DNA from 2 places in the Streptomyces sp. NPDC001890 genome. Region 1 is predicted to be linked to the other one. Evidence: riboswitches for the same ligand, from Rfam matches in the RefSeq annotation. Region 1 holds a riboswitch; the other holds the start of a gene.
The links. Region 1 has a riboswitch for cobalamin ahead of cbiE (precorrin-6y C5,15-methyltransferase (decarboxylating) subunit CbiE). Riboswitches for the same ligand answer to the same signal wherever they lie in the genome.
Positions count from the first base shown of each region.

Region 1 (7,345 bases):
GCTGCGGCCCAGGGTGGCCAGGTCCTCGCCCTTCGGCATCGCGGTCGCGCGGTGGGCGATGCGGGTGAGGATGACGGTCTGGCCGACGGTCGGCACGGTCAGTTCCCGCTTGAGCGCCGCAGCGGCGGCCGCGAACGCGGGTACGCCGGGCACCACTTCGTAGGGCACCCCCGCCGCGTCGAGCCGGTGCATCTGCTCGTTGACCGCGCTGAACACCGAGGGGTCCCCCGAGTGCAGCCGGGCCACGTCGTGACCGGCCTCGTGCGCTGCCAGCAGTTCGGCGGTGATCTGGTCGATGTCGAGCTGCGCGGTGTCCACCAGGCGGGCGTCCGGGGGGCATTCGGCGAGCAGTTCCCGGGGCACCAGGCTGCCCGCGTACAGACACACCTGGCAGGAGGCGAGGAGGCGGGCGCCGCGCACGGTGATCAGGTCGGCGGCCCCCGGGCCCGCGCCGATGAAGTACACGGTCATGTGTTGTCTCCTGGGTGTTGCGCGGGCTCGGTTGCCGAGGGTGCCGCTTCGGGACTGGTCAGGGGTTTGCGTACGGACCACTGGGTGACGGGCATGGCCTGCCGCCAGCCGGTGAACCCGCCGACCGGCACGGCGTGCGCGACCGCGAGCCGGACCAGTTCGCCGCCGTGTGTACGGTGTGCCTCGGCGAGCAGCGCCTCGGACTCCAGCGTGACCGTGTTGGCGACCAGTCGTCCGCCGGGCGGCAGCGCGTCCCAGCAGGTGTCGAGCAGGCCGGGCGCGGTCAGCCCGCCGCCGATGAACACGGCGTCGGGCGTGGGTAGTCGGGCCAGGTTGCCGGGGGCGGGTCCGGTGAGCACACGCAGGGCCGGTACGCCGAGCCGGTCGGCGTTGCGTGCGATGCGCCCGGCGCGTCGCGAGTCGCGTTCGACGGTGATCGCGCGGCAGGAGGGGTGGGTCCGCATCCATTCGATGGCGATGGATCCCGAGCCTCCGCCGATGTCCCACAGGAGTTCGCCGGGGGCGGGTGCGAGCACACCGAGCGTCGCGGCCCGGATGTGCCGCTTGGTGAGCTGCCCGTCGTGTTCGTACGCCGCGTCGGGCAGACCGGGTACGGCGCCGAGGCGCAGGGCTTCGGGGGTGCGTCGGCAGTCGATCGCGATGATGTTCAGCGGGTCGCCCGGTGGGTGCGGCCAATGGTCCGCGGTGCCCTCCAGGCACGCTTCGTCCGCTCCGCCGAGCTGTTCGAGCACGCGCAGCGGGCTCGGTCCGAAGCCCTGTTCGCGCAGCAGCCCGGCCACCGCGGCCGGGGTGGCCGCGTCCGCGCTCAGGACCAGGACGCGCCGGCCGTGGTGCAGGGCGGCGGCCAGCCGGGCGGCGGGGCGGCCGACCAGGGTGACGACCTCGGTGTCCTCCACCGGCCAGCCGATCCGGGCACAGGCGTAGGACACCGAGGACGGGTGGGGCAGGATCCTCGGCGCACCGGTGCCGAGCACTTCGGTGAGGGCCCGGCCGATGCCGTAGAACATGGGGTCGCCGCTGGCCAGCACGGCGATCCTGCTCCCGGCGTGCGCGGCGAGCAGACCGGGGACGGCGGGCCGCAACGGCGAGGGCCACGGCACCCGTTGTCCCCGGCAGGACGGCGGGAGCAGGCCGAGTTGCCGCTCGCCGCCGATGAGGACCTGTGCGTCGACCAGCTCCGTGCGCGCCGCGTCGGTCAGTCCCGCCCATCCGTCGGCGCCGATTCCCACGACGGTCACCGCAGGTGGGACGGGTTGTTCGGGTGGTGCGAGAGTCACGGACGGTACCTCGGTGTTCAGTGGATGACGCAGCCGAACTCTACTGTCCGGCCGTGAGGGGGCAGCGGCCGGGCGGCCGCCCCGGAGCCTCGCTCAGGAGGTCGCTTTCCGCAGGTGTGCGGCGGGTGGACCGATGGGTGTGGCCACGGGCGGTCATCGCTTTCGCTTCGGGCCGTGCGCCTACGTGATCAGAGGAGCAGCCCGGGCGCGGAGCGCCCTGCGCAGCACCACTCGCAGTCCACGGCGAATTGACAGGAGCCTTCGCCACCGCGGGTGATCGGGCTCGCGGGGCCCGATGTCGGGCTCCGCCCACCGTTGCGGGTCAGCGCCGGATTTCGACCGGACTTCCCCCGCGGGGCACGTGCAGCTTATAGCTCGCGCGGACAGGCGGTGCGGGACACCCCCGCAACGGGGCGGGGGCAGGCGGACCTCCGTGCGACCGGGGGCGGCTCCGCGGAGGCCCGCGCCGCGGATCACGGGTCGGGGTGGGCGGTGCCCAGTTGCGTGGCGCGGCCGGGTGGTCGATCCGGGTCGGGATCGGGTCTCCGGAGTCCGAGCCGGATTCGTGCCGTGCTACGAATGCGACGGTCCGGGTCGGTGCCCCTGCCCGCTGCGGAGTTGGACCGGGAGCGGCACGCTGTCGCCCTGACGCGCCTGAGCGCGGCGACCGGTCCGGAGGTCGCCGCGCCGTGGGCGCGGAGGGTGATGATGGACGGTGCACCGGGCAGGTGCGCCGTCCGGCACGGGATGGTCCGGATCAACTCGCGGTCCGGCACGCGCTGTTCCGGATCAGTTCGCGGTCCGGCACGCGATGTTCCGGACCGGCTGGCGTCAGGATGCGGATGCGCCCTGGACCAGCAGGCCCGCCCGCACCACGCGCTGCGGTCGCTTGAGCACGGTCACATCGGCCAGCGGGTCGCCGTCCACGACGATCACGTCGCCCGCGAAGCCGCGGGCGAGCCGGCCCACCGTGTCTTCCAGGCCGAGGAGCCGGGCGGCCCGGGTGGTGGCCGTGCGGATCGCGTCGAGTGCGGTGAGGCCCGACGCATGCATCAGTTCCACCTCGCGTCCGATGGGCTTGACCTTGCCGCCGGAGGAGTCGGTGCCCGCCACCACCAGGATCCCCATCTGGTGGGCCGTTCGCACCGCCTCCTTCAGGACCGGCAGATACGCACGCCCGCGCTCGGCCAGCACCGGGTCCGACGAGTCGGCGAGTCCGGCGATCGCGCTCAGCGTCGGCGTGAAGGCGGTGCCCCTGCGCCGCATGTCGTGCAGGGTGCGCTCGCCCACGAACACCCCGTGCTCCAGGGAGCGCACGCCGGCCCGGACCGCGTCGTCGCAGCCGCGCTCGCTGTAGCTGTGGCACAGCACGCCCTTGCCGCCGCGCCGTGCCGCCGCCACCACCTCGGAGAGCTGCTCGTACGAGTAGACCTGGGCCAGCGGGTCCTGTTCCGGCAGACCCGCGCGCTCGTTGACGCGCGTCTTGATCACGTCGGCGCCACGGGCGACGTTCACCTCGACGACCCGGCGCAGCGCCTCGGCGGACCGGACGCCATCCTTCGAACGCGCGAGGGGCGTGAGGTCCGGGTCGGCCAGGATGGTGTCACCCAGGTCGGGGGTGACGAAGACGCCGGCTGCCCGCAGGCGCGGGGCCAGGGCGGGGGCCTGGCGGGCCAGTTCCCGTACGGCGATGTCCTGGTAGAAGTTCGTGGAGCCGCTGCGTGCGCTGGTGGCGCCCTGGCGGACGGCGTCGAGCGCCTCGGTGGCGGTGTTCAGGTGGATGTGCGCGTCGACGAGACCGGGGAGCACCCAGCTGCCGTGCGCGTCCAGGACCGGAACGCCGTCCGGGATCTCGACCCGGTCGCGCGGCCCGGCCGCCCGCACCCTGCCGGAGCGGATGACGACGACCGCGTCCTCGGTGACATGGCCGGTCTCCGGGTCGAGCAGCGTGCCGCCCTCGACGACCAGGTCGCCCGAGTGCGCGGGCGTGCTGCCCGGTGTTCTCGGCTGGGCCGCCACCGCGGACGGTGCCACCGAAAGGGCGGCTGCCGTACCCGCCAGTGCTGCGGCCCCTGCCAGCACACCACGGCGCGTGAGTCGGCTGGAGGGGGGCGGGACGGACTCGACACACATGGCGGGCTCCTCGTATCCGATGTATCCGATACACAACCGGGAGCCATTTTGTATACCACGATGAATGGCGAGGCAAGGGTTCACCGAGATCCTGCACGGAACAGGCCACTCCCTCACGCATCGCTCGCCCGTTCGGGACTTCTTGGTATACGACTGGGACAAGGTGCCCGCGCTGTGCATCAGCCGATCGGTCGACCCCGTTGTCGTCCCAACGTCCGCACATCGCCATCCGGTTCAGCGACGGCGTGGGCCTTCGGGCTCGCCCACCATGGATGCTGCGGGACCCGCAGCATCCGGGGCCCGCCACCCCATGGATTGAGAGGAACCATGTCTCCGACACGACGCGCCGCCCTCCTGATCGTCCCGCTCCTCGGCCTGGCCGCGCTGGCGACCGCGTGCGGCGCCCCGTCCGACGGTGATGCCGCCCGGCAGAGGCCGTCGGTCACCGGCTCCGGCCCCCTGTCCCCCACCGGGGGATCCGGGAAGCAGTCGGCCGCCGACCGGGAGCTGCTGGAAGCCGCACGTTCCGGCGACGTCGGCGCGGTGCGCGGTGCGATCGAGCGGGGCGCCGATCCGGAGACCCGTGACAACGACCGCCGTACCCCGCTTCTCCTCGCGGCCACCGGTGATCACGTCAAGGCCGCCGAGATCCTCGTCGACGCCGGGGCCGATCCGGACGCCCTGGACCAGCAGCACGACACACCGTGGCTGGTGACGGGCGTGACCGGCAGCGCCGCCATGGCCCGGACCCTGGCTGCGGCCGATCCCGACTACACCATCGTCAACCGGTACGGAGGCACCTCCCTCATCCCGGCGGGCGAACACGGCCACGTCGGCTACGTCCGGGAGGTGACCACCAACCCGGACATCGACGTCGATGTCAACCATGTCAACAACCTCGGCTGGACCGCCCTGCTGGAGGCCGTCATCCTCGGCGACGGCGGGAAGGACCACCAGGAGACCGTGGAGCTCCTGCTGGCGGGGGGGGGCCGATCCCTCCATCGCCGACAAGACCGGCACGACCGCACTCCAGCACGCCCGGCAGCGCGGGTTCGACGAGATCGCCCGGCTGCTGAGCGAGTAACGAGCGGGTGGCCGGACGGCCGAACAGCGGGACGGCCGGAAAGCGGAATGCGAGCGGCCCAACTCCTGTGTCACACACGGGGGTTGGGCCGCTCGCCCGGATGACCTACGTTGCCTGGACGGCGGCAGGACGGGCAAAGGAGGCTCGCTCGATCACGACATGGACGAGCAGCGCCACGACGAGGCCGCTCACCGCGTCGGAGAGCTGCGGCGCGAACCAGTGGACGAGTCCGCCGGCGGCGGCACCCGCGAACCAGGCGATGAAGGCGGTGGGGCGCACCGCCGCGTCCGGGCGGTCCTTCAGCCGGCTGCGCAGGAGGACCTGGTCGGCGATGAGCACTCCACCGAGGGGCGGGACGAACACACTGAGGACGACCAGCCAGTCGAGGAAGTGGTTCCAGACCCCGGCGAGTGCGGCGGCGGTTCCGATGATGCCCAGGACGAGGGTCATCAGGCGCATCCGGGTATTGGTCAGGTGCGACCAGCTCAGGGCCCCGTTGTAGAGGCAGTGGCTGCAGACCGAGCCGAGGTTGACGAAGACGAACACCGCGGCCAGCGTGCTCAGGAGGGCTCCGTGGCCGCTGGTGAGGATGGGCAGGAAGTTTCCGCCGACGGTCCGGGCCGAGGCGATCGCTCCGGCCGCCACGACCAGGCCGCCGGTGATCTGGGCGACGAGGCTGGCTATGGGGAACGCGGTCGCGGTGGCGAGGACGGCTTCCCTGCCGTTCCTGGACCAGCGGGTGAAGTCGGCGGTCATGGTGCCGGAGTCGGCGAAGGTGGCCATGATGAGGGAGACGGCGGCGCCGAAGGTCAGTGTGCTGTTCCCCGGGGCGCCCTGGTAGTCGAGGACCGCGCCGAGGTCGTGGTCCCTGGACACGATGACGAGGGCGATCACACCGACGACGATGAACAGGGGTGCGGCCACGGCGCCCAGCCACGACAGGGCACGGATGCCCAGATACGTGATCGCGATGAACGCGGCCCCGGCCAGTACGGCGACGAGTTGCTCGTGCCAGCCGAAGGCCTGGTGGAGAGTGGCACCAGTGGCGCCGGTGTTGAAGGCGAACCAGCCGACGACGATCGTGGCGAGGAAGCCGGACGCGATGACGTAGCCGATCCTGCCGAACGTCCGGGTGGCCTGGAGGGCGAAGCTCTCGCCGGTGCTGCCGGCCCGGTGGCTCAGCAGTCCGACGTAGACGAGCATGACGAGGTTGGCGGTGAGGATGGCGGCCAGCCCACGCCAGAAGCCCAGGACGGCGACGACCACCCCGCCGGGGACGGCGTTGGTCAGGATCATGGGGAATCCGAACCAGACGGCCGACACGGTCAGCAGGGATTTGCGGCGCTCCGGGGGAACGGGAGTGTGCTCGTACTCGGAGTCGAGTGCGGCGTCCGTTTCCGCGGTGTCCTGCGCTGCGGGTTGACGACTGCTCATGGCTGGTCTCCTGGGTGGGCTGGCACGCGGTCAGGACAGCTTGGCTGCGAAGGCCACGAGGGCCTGGTCGAAGACTTCGACGGGCGGGTGGGTGATGCCGGCGCCGATCATGCCGATGCCCGCTTCCTTGTGGGCGATGGCGGTGTTGATGACCGGGAGGATTCCGGTGGAGAGCACTTTGCGGATGTCGATGCCGGTGGGAATGCCCTGGAAGTCGAGCATCGGGATGGTGACGTTGGGGTTCTGGGCCGTCGTGATCTCGCCCATGTCCCGGGTGAAGCCGATGGCTTCCTGCACGGTGCCGCCGACGAGCGGCACGATGGCCGGTGCGGTGGCCATGGCGAAGCCGCCGAAGCCGTAGGTCTCGCTGATCGCACTGTCACCGATGTCGAGGCCGGCGTCCTCGGGCCGGTAGCCGGCGAACATCGGTCCGACGACCGGCTGGGCGGGGCCGGTGAACCACTGGTTGCCGGGAAGTCCGCTGACCCGGATGCCGAACTCGACGCCGTTGCGGGCCATCGTGGTGACGATCGTCGAGCCCTCGATGCCGTGGGCGGCGTCCATGGCCGCCTTGGCCATGGCCAGCCAGGTGGGTCCGGAGAAGTAGTCCGAGCCGGCGATGAAGTCGAAGACTTCCTTCTTCTGCTCGGTGGTGAAGCCGGTCTGCAGGAGCGACGGCGCGAGCGCCTGCATGAGCAGGAGGGTGCCGGCGCCATTGCGGTTGTGGCACTCGTCGCCCATGTGCAGGGCCTGGGAGAGCAGCAGGCGCAGGTCGACGGGGCCGCCGATCTCCATGGCCTCCTTGAGCATGGGGCCGAGAACCTCACGCATCCAGACGAGGCGGTCGATCACCGACTGGTCGTTGGCGCCCATCCGCAGGATCTTCGCCATCTGCTCGGACAGGTTGGTGTAGGCGGTGTTGCCG
Region 1 covers NZ_JBIATE010000013.1:33,761-41,105, reverse strand. Annotated here, with positions in the region: gene cobM (precorrin-4 C(11)-methyltransferase) at 1-471, opposite strand, end outside; gene cbiE (precorrin-6y C5,15-methyltransferase (decarboxylating) subunit CbiE) at 468-1,769, opposite strand; cobalamin riboswitch at 2,020-2,142, opposite strand; gene ACFYY1_RS26885 (amidohydrolase family protein) at 2,601-3,902, opposite strand; partial or broken gene ACFYY1_RS26880 (ankyrin repeat domain-containing protein) at 4,362-4,986, shown strand; gene ACFYY1_RS26875 (cytosine permease) at 5,092-6,420, opposite strand; gene ACFYY1_RS26870 (DUF1116 domain-containing protein) at 6,451-7,345, opposite strand, start outside.

Region 2 (7,345 bases), on a different contig from region 1:
TTCGGCGGCGGCGATCTCGGCGAGGTGCCGGTCGGGATCCAGCCGCGGGTAGCCGCCGGGCACCTGGGCGTTGAGTATCCAGTCGCGCGGGCCGATGCCGCCGCCGAGCACGGCACTGCCGCACACCCGCCAGCCCGGCCCGAGTCGCCACACCAGATGGTGCAGTTGTGCACCGTCCTCCCGCCGGGCCCGCAGTTCACCGCGTTGTTCGGGCAGCCGGATGCGTACGGAACTGATGGGGCACCCCCGGTGGCGCGGCAGGACGGCGGTCGGCTCTTGGCCGGTCGATCATATGTGCCGGTGCCACACCGGCCGGAAAGCGGGTTGCCGGTGTTCACAACGCCGTCCACAGGACGAGGAGTTGGTGCGGGTGCCGCTCGGTGAGACCTCTCGTCCCGCCGGTCGTCGATCAGAATCCTGGCGCGGCCGGGCAGGCCGCGCCGCACATCGGGGGCCGCCCGGAACACCCTCTCCCCCTTCACCCGAATGGCCTAACGCGGGCACGGGGTGCCCACCGCCGTGGCAGGCGGTCACCGCCCAACCGCCGAGCATGCGGCGGGCGGCCTTCGCGGCCCGGGCGGTTGCAGCGTCCATCCGGGTGAGGCGCGATGGAAGGCGGACGCGCCTCCTCTGATGGCCTCAGCCACAGGACGCGCCCGGACGAGGAGGAATCGGTCATGGCAGCCGCTGACGGTTTCACGGATTCCGGAGAGCTCGACGGCCTGACGGTGTACGACACCGACGGCGAGAAGGTCGGCAGTGTGGGCCGGGTGTACGTCGACGACAACACCGGCCGACCGGACTGGATAACGGTGAAGACCGGCCTGTTCGGCATGAAGGAGAGTTTCGTTCCGCTTGCCGGAGCCCGCCGCGTCGGATCCGATCTGCACATCTCGCATCCGAAGGACCGCGTCAAGGACGCCCCCCGGGTGGACGCGGACGCACATCTGTCCGTGGCGGAGGAGGAAGAGCTCTACAAGCACTACGGCCTCGCCAGGAACACCACCGCGAAGCTCGGCGACCGGCCGGGCACGGGCAACACGACGGCGTCCGGGACGGGCACCACGGCCATGGGAGCAGCGGGAGCCGCCGGAGCGGCCGGGGCCATGGGTGCGTCCGGTGCCGGACGCACCACCGGGTCCGACAAGTCGGCCATGACCGGCACCACCGCATCCGGTACGGGCACGGCCCGGACCACCTCGTCCGGCATGGCCGGCGCCGGATCCGGTCCGGGCCAGGGCAGGCACCGCGGCGCCGGGGCGGCCGGCACCTCGCGGCCCCTCGTCGGCGCCGGGGCGGGCTCCGAACGGTCCGCCGACCTGGGCGGCAAGGAGGAGATGATCCGCTCCGAGGAGCAGCTCCACGTCGGCACCGAGGAGTACGAGAGCGGGCGGGCCCGGCTGCACAAGTACGTCGTCACCGAGAACGTCACCAGGACCGTGCCGGTGACGCACGAAGAGGTGCGCCTGATCCGTGAGCCCCTCCAGCCCGGCGAGAAGACGACGGAACGGGCCGCGATCCGCGAGCAGGACGTCGAGGTCACCCTGCACGCGGAACGCCCGACCACGCGCAAGGAGACCGTGGCCGTCGAGCGGGTGCGGATGGAGACCAAGAAGGTGACCGAGCAGAAGGAGGTCTCCGCCGAACTCCGCAAGGAGCAGATCGACTACGCGGACGGCACCGACATCGGTGGCAAGGACATCGGGGGCGAATTCGGCCGGGGGCGCCGCCGCTGACCCCGTACCGCACACCGCGGCGAACGGCCGCAACCGGAAAGCTCTCAGGGCGGACCCGCGCAGTGCCGGGGTCCGCCCGACCGCTCGCGTGACGCCCGGCCGCTCTCGTGGCTCCCGGCCGCCCTCGTCACGCCCGACCGCTCTCGTCACGCCCGGCCGCCCTCGTGGCTCCCGCCGCCGGACGCCACGTCCCCGCGGGCCGCCCCGGCAGGAAGCGCACCGAGGGCCGCCCGTCCGGGCCGTCCGGCGTGACGCGGGCGGCGACCCGGTAGACGTCGGCGATCAGCTCCTCGGTGATCACTTCGGTGGGGGTACCGGCGGCCACCACCCGCCCCTCCTTCAGCACCGCGATCCGGTCGCAGAACATCGCGGCCAGGTTGAGGTCGTGCAGCGCGATCACACCGGTGAGCGGCAGCGAGGCGATCAGCGCGAGGAGTTCCAGCTGGTGCTGGATGTCGAGGTGGTTCGTCGGCTCGTCGAGCAGCAGCTCGCGCGGCTGCTGGGCCAGCGCACGCGCGATCTGGACGCGCTGGCGCTCGCCCCCGGACAGGGTGTGCCAGGACTGGTCGCCGCGGTCGGCCAGACCGGTCCGCGCGAGTGCTTCGCGTACCGCCTCGTCGTCCGCCCGGTCCGGTGCCGACCAGGCCCTGCGGTGCGGGATGCGCCCGAGCCGCACCACGTCGAGCACGCTCAGCTCGACCTGGGTGACGGCGTGCTGGTCGACCACCGCGACCCGCCGGGCGACGGTGCGGCGGCCGGCGTCGGCCAGCCGCAGTCCGTCGAGGGTGACCACACCGGTCTCCGGGGCGAGGACTCCCGCCAGCACACGCAGCAGGGTCGACTTGCCGGAACCGTTCGGTCCGAGCAGCCCCACCGTGGCGCCCGGCCCCGGGGCGAGGTCGACCCCGTCGAGAATGAGGCGGCCGCCCGCCGTCCGGCTGACCCGTTCGGCACGCAGCCCCGCTGCCGCCGCGTCCGTCATGCGGTCCTCCGGGTGCGGTACAGGACCAGGACGAACGCGGGCACACCGATCAGCGCGGTGACCACGCCCACGGGCACCTCCTGCGGGTCGAGGACCGTCCTGGCGAGGGTGTCGACCCAGACCAGGAACACGGCTCCGGCCAGCGCCGTGACCGGCAGCAGCCGCCGGTGCCCGGAACCGGCGAGGGCACGGGCGGCGTGCGGCAGCACCAGACCGACGAAACCGATGGCGCCGGCCGAGCTGACGAGTGCGGCGGTCAGCAGCGCGGTCGTGCACAGCAGCACGATCCGGGTACGCGCGACATGGACGCCGAGCGTGGCGGCGGCGTCCTGGCCGAACGCGAAGGCGTCGAGCGTACGAGCATGGCCCAGGCAGACCAGCAGGGCCACGGCGAGAACGGCGGCGCAGACCCACACATCGCTCCAGCCGACCCCGCTGAGCGAGCCGAGCAGCCAGAACAGCACCCCGCGGGTCTGCTCGGCGTCGGCGGCGGTCATCACGACGAAGGAGGTGAGCGCGGAGAACAGCTGCATGGCCGCGACACCGGAGAGCACCACCCGGTCGGTCGTGCCGCCCAGGGTGTGGCTGAGCAGCAGCACGAGGGCGAACGAGCCGAGCGCCCCGACGAACGCACCGGTCGAGATCGACACCGCTCCCCCGCCGACACCGAGGACGACGACCACGACCGCCCCGGTGGACGCGCCGGAGGAGACCCCGAGGACGAACGGGTCGGCGAGCGGGTTGCGGAGCAGCGACTGCATGACGGTGCCGCAGACCGCGAGCCCGGCGCCGCACACCGCGGCCAGCAGGGTGCGCGGCATGCGCAGGTTCCAGATGATGCCGTCCCGGATCGGGGAGAGCTGTGACCGCCCCCAGCCGAGGTGCGCGGCGACCGCGGACCAGACGTCGGCCACCGAGACGCGGGCGGGGCCGATGGTGACGGCGACCGCGACGGAGCCCAAGAGCAGCGCGATGCCGCCGGCCCACAGGGCCCCGCCGCGCAGCCGCCGTACGCCCGTCGTGGTGCGCGCCGACGCGGTGGGGGCCGTCGGCACGGCCACCGCCGTGCCGGGTCCGGTCCGCGTCATCCCGCGAGCCCGAACCGGCGCAGCCCGGCGGCGACGTGTTCGACGCCCTCGACCGTCCGGATGGACGGGTTCATGGCCTGGCCGCTCAGCAGGACGTACCGCTTGTGCCTGACCGCGTCCATGTTCTTGGTGACGGGGTCGGACTCCAGGAACTCGATCTTCTTCGCGGCGCTCTCGGCGGTCTGGGCCCTGCGGGTCAGGTCGCCGATGACCAGGACGTCGGGGTTGCGGTCGGCGACGGTCTCCCAGTTGATCTGGGGCCATTCCTCGTGGGTGTCGTCGAAGACGTTCTTCGCTCCGAGCGCTTCGGTGATGACTCCGGGTGCTCCGCAGCAGCCGGCCAGGTACGGGGCCTTGGAGTCGGAGAACCAGTACAGGAGGGTGGCGCCGGAGGCGTCGATGCCCTCGGTCGCCTTCTTCACCCGGTCCCGCAGCCGCGCCACGAGCGCGTCGCCGCGCTCCGGTACGCCGAACACCCGGGCCAGGTCGTGCACTTCGCCGTAGACGCTCTCCATGGTGAGCGGCGCGGTACGGGCTCCGTCGCCGCCGCCGCTGTTGTCCTTGCCGGTGCAGTCGGCGGGCGAGACATAGGTGGGGACGCCGAGCGATTCGAACTGTTCACGGGGGGCGACGCCGCCCTTGGCGAGGGTCGACGCGAACGAGGCGCTGACGAAGTCGGGTTCCTGGTCGAGGACCTTCTCCGAGGACGGCCGGTTGTCCGAGATCCTGGGCACCTGGGCGTTGGCCTTCTCCAGGCCCTTCATCACCGGGTCGGTCCAGGTGGCGGTGGCGGCCATCCGGTCGGCGAGACCGAGGGAGAGCAGGATCTCGGTCGATCCCTGGTCCACCGGGACGGCGCGGCGCGGCGCGGCCTCGACGGTGACGGTGCGTCCACAGTTCTTCAGCGTCACCGGATATCCGTCCGCGGGGCCCGGTTTCGCGCCGGACCGACCGGCTCCGCCTCCACAGGCGGTCAGCAGGACGAGTCCCGCCGAGAACAGGGCGACGGTGCGGACGGGGCTGGCTATGGACGTCACGGAGTCCCTCTGCGTCTCTGGGCCCATGCGCGGAGCCCGTTGTACTGAGTCCCCCGGTCCGGAACCGGACCGAGGATGCCAGCAGGTCTTCGGACTCGGGTTCTTTCGGACGGGGCGCCTTCCCGGGCACCCGAGGGTGGTCCCAGTGGCCGTGGCCCCGCCCGTCCCCCTCACCGCTGCGCGTCAGTTCCGGATTCACACCGGATTCCCTGACCCCTACGTGGAGTTTGACTGGCCCCGGCAAGCTATCACGTGCCTCCGTGCGGTTCTCGGGCGGTTGTGCGGCTCACGGGCGGTGGTGGCCGGTGGTACGCCGGGCCGTTTTCCCGTCGCACCACCTGCCTGCTGCCTGCGGAACGGCCCTCAGGGACGCTGAAGGGCGAGGACCGCGTTGTGGCCGCCGAATCCGAAGGAATGGCTGACGGCGCGCCTGATGGGCCGCCGCAGAGGTTGCTTGGTGACGCAGTCGATGTCGAACTCGGGCGCCGGGGCATCCAGGTTGGCGATCGGAGGGACCACTCCGCGCTGGAGCGTGAGGACGGTCAGCCCGGCCTCGATCGCTCCGGCCGCCCCCATGCAGTGCCCCAGTACGCCCTTGGGTGCGGTGACGGGCGGCCGGTGCGGGTAGACCCGGGCGATGAGGGCGGCCTCGACGGCGTCGTTGACCGGGGTCGCCGTGCCGTGCGCGTTGACGTGCTCGACGTCCTCGGCCGCCCAGCCCGCGTCGCGCAGCGCGGCCTCCACCGCTGCCTGGGCGACCTTGCCGGAGGGGCGCGGGCTGATGGGGTGGTGGGCGTCGGTGGTGGCGCCGGTGCCGGCGAGCAGCGCCCGAGGGGCCGCGTCCCGGGCCCGCGCGTCGTCCGTCCGCTCCAGCACCATGACGGCCGCGCCCTCGCCCATGACCAGGCCGGCCCGGTCGGCCGCGAAGGGCCGGCACAGTCCGGCCGGGTCGCCGTCCCGCCGGGCCCCGGCCCCGGACCTGGCGAACGCGGCCATGGCCGCCGGGTAGACGATCGACTCGGTGGCTCCGGCGATCGCGATGTCGCACTGCCCGGTGACCAGCAGGTCGCGGGCGACGGACAGCGCGGTGGCGCCGGACGAGCAGGCGGTGCACGGCGCCATGCTGGGGCCGGTGGCCCGCAACTGGATCGCGATCTCGGCGGCGGGCATGTTCGGGATGGTGAGCAGGATGCCCGACGGCGAGGTGGCCCCGGCGCCGAGCCGGTCGAGCACGACGGCCTGCTCGGTCAGCGAGGCGGAACCGCCGCTGCTGGTGCCGACGACCACCGCGACGCGGCTGCCCTCCCACCGGGCCGGGTCGAGCCCGGCGTCGGCGACCGCCTCCCGGGCGGCGAGCACGGCGAGTTTCACGTACTTCCCCATGCGGAAGGACGCCCTGCCACCGATCGCGGCGTCCAGGTCGATGCCGTCGACCATGCAGGCGAAGTCGATGGCGCAGCCTTCGAGTTGGGCGACGGTACGGGCCGGTGACGCTCCCGCGCACACACCCCGCCAGGTGGACTCCGTGTCGTTGCCGACCGGGGTGATCATGCCCAGGCCGGTGACGGCTACGGCCGGCCTGTTCATCGGGCGTTGCTCATCGCTGCCCCGCCGCCCATCCGCGCGCCGCTGCCGGCCGCCGCGTCGATGAACCGTGTGATGTCGGCCAGCGTGGCGTCCTTGGGGAACTGGTCGAAGCCCCGGTCGCCGCCGGCCGTCTCCCTGATGAGGACGGCGAACTCGGCGACGGCGAGGGAGTCCATCTCCAGGCTGTCCATCGTGGAGCCCGGGTGGATCTCCGCTGCGGGGACCTTGAAGGTGTGTGTCAGAACCTCGGTGATCTTGGGGTGAATCGCGCTCATCAGCTTTCTCTCCATCATTCGGTCCGGCTGTCGGGGCCGGCGGTGAAACCGCCCCGACGCCGAATCAACTAGGAGGAGTGCCTCCAGTTACGCCTTGTGCCGAACCGATTCGCCACCGTCCTCCCCGCGCTCCCCGCACCACCGGGCCAGGACGGACGCCGTACCCCAGAAGGCCAACAGGACAACGCGTACCCCGAGGGCCCCGGCCGCCTCCCTGATCCGACGGCTCCGCACAGCTGTTCCCTTCCTCGTCATGGCCGTCACCGCTCGCCCCGAGCCGCTTCCCGGCCCCCGTCGGTCTGCCAGAAAGCTCCCGGATCGTCGTAGGCGTCCACGTAGTCGGCGCCGGCGATCGGCCAGTCGGCGAGCAGTTGCGGCGGCAGCGCGAAGGATTCGACGAGTTCGGGAAGGTGGGCGGCGACCGTGGTGATGAGCTCCTCCATCCGGTCCGGCAGGCCGTTGACCTGGTCGGCGGTCAGCAGCCCCGCGGCCAGCAGATCACCGGCGTTGCGGGCGATCCGGTCCAGCGCGAAGAGCCGCTCCAGCTCGCCGAGCCGGTCGCGGGCGGGCCCCTCGGGCAGCGCGGCCACCGCCTCCGCGTACGCCTCGGCCGCCTGCCGCTGGGCGTGCGCCTCGACGC
Region 2 covers NZ_JBIATE010000009.1:147,356-154,700, forward strand. Annotated here, with positions in the region: gene ACFYY1_RS23100 (adenosylcobinamide amidohydrolase) at 1-153, opposite strand, end outside; gene ACFYY1_RS23105 (DUF2382 domain-containing protein) at 678-1,736, shown strand; gene ACFYY1_RS23110 (ABC transporter ATP-binding protein) at 1,864-2,718, opposite strand; gene ACFYY1_RS23115 (FecCD family ABC transporter permease) at 2,715-3,806, opposite strand; gene ACFYY1_RS23120 (ABC transporter substrate-binding protein) at 3,803-4,843, opposite strand; cobalamin riboswitch at 4,906-5,094, opposite strand; gene ACFYY1_RS23125 (beta-ketoacyl-[acyl-carrier-protein] synthase family protein) at 5,207-6,430, opposite strand; gene ACFYY1_RS23130 (acyl carrier protein) at 6,427-6,705, opposite strand; gene ACFYY1_RS23135 (acyl-CoA dehydrogenase) at 6,966-7,345, opposite strand, start outside.
Region 2: another riboswitch for cobalamin. It lies ahead of ACFYY1_RS23120 (ABC transporter substrate-binding protein); the one in region 1 lies ahead of cbiE (precorrin-6y C5,15-methyltransferase (decarboxylating) subunit CbiE).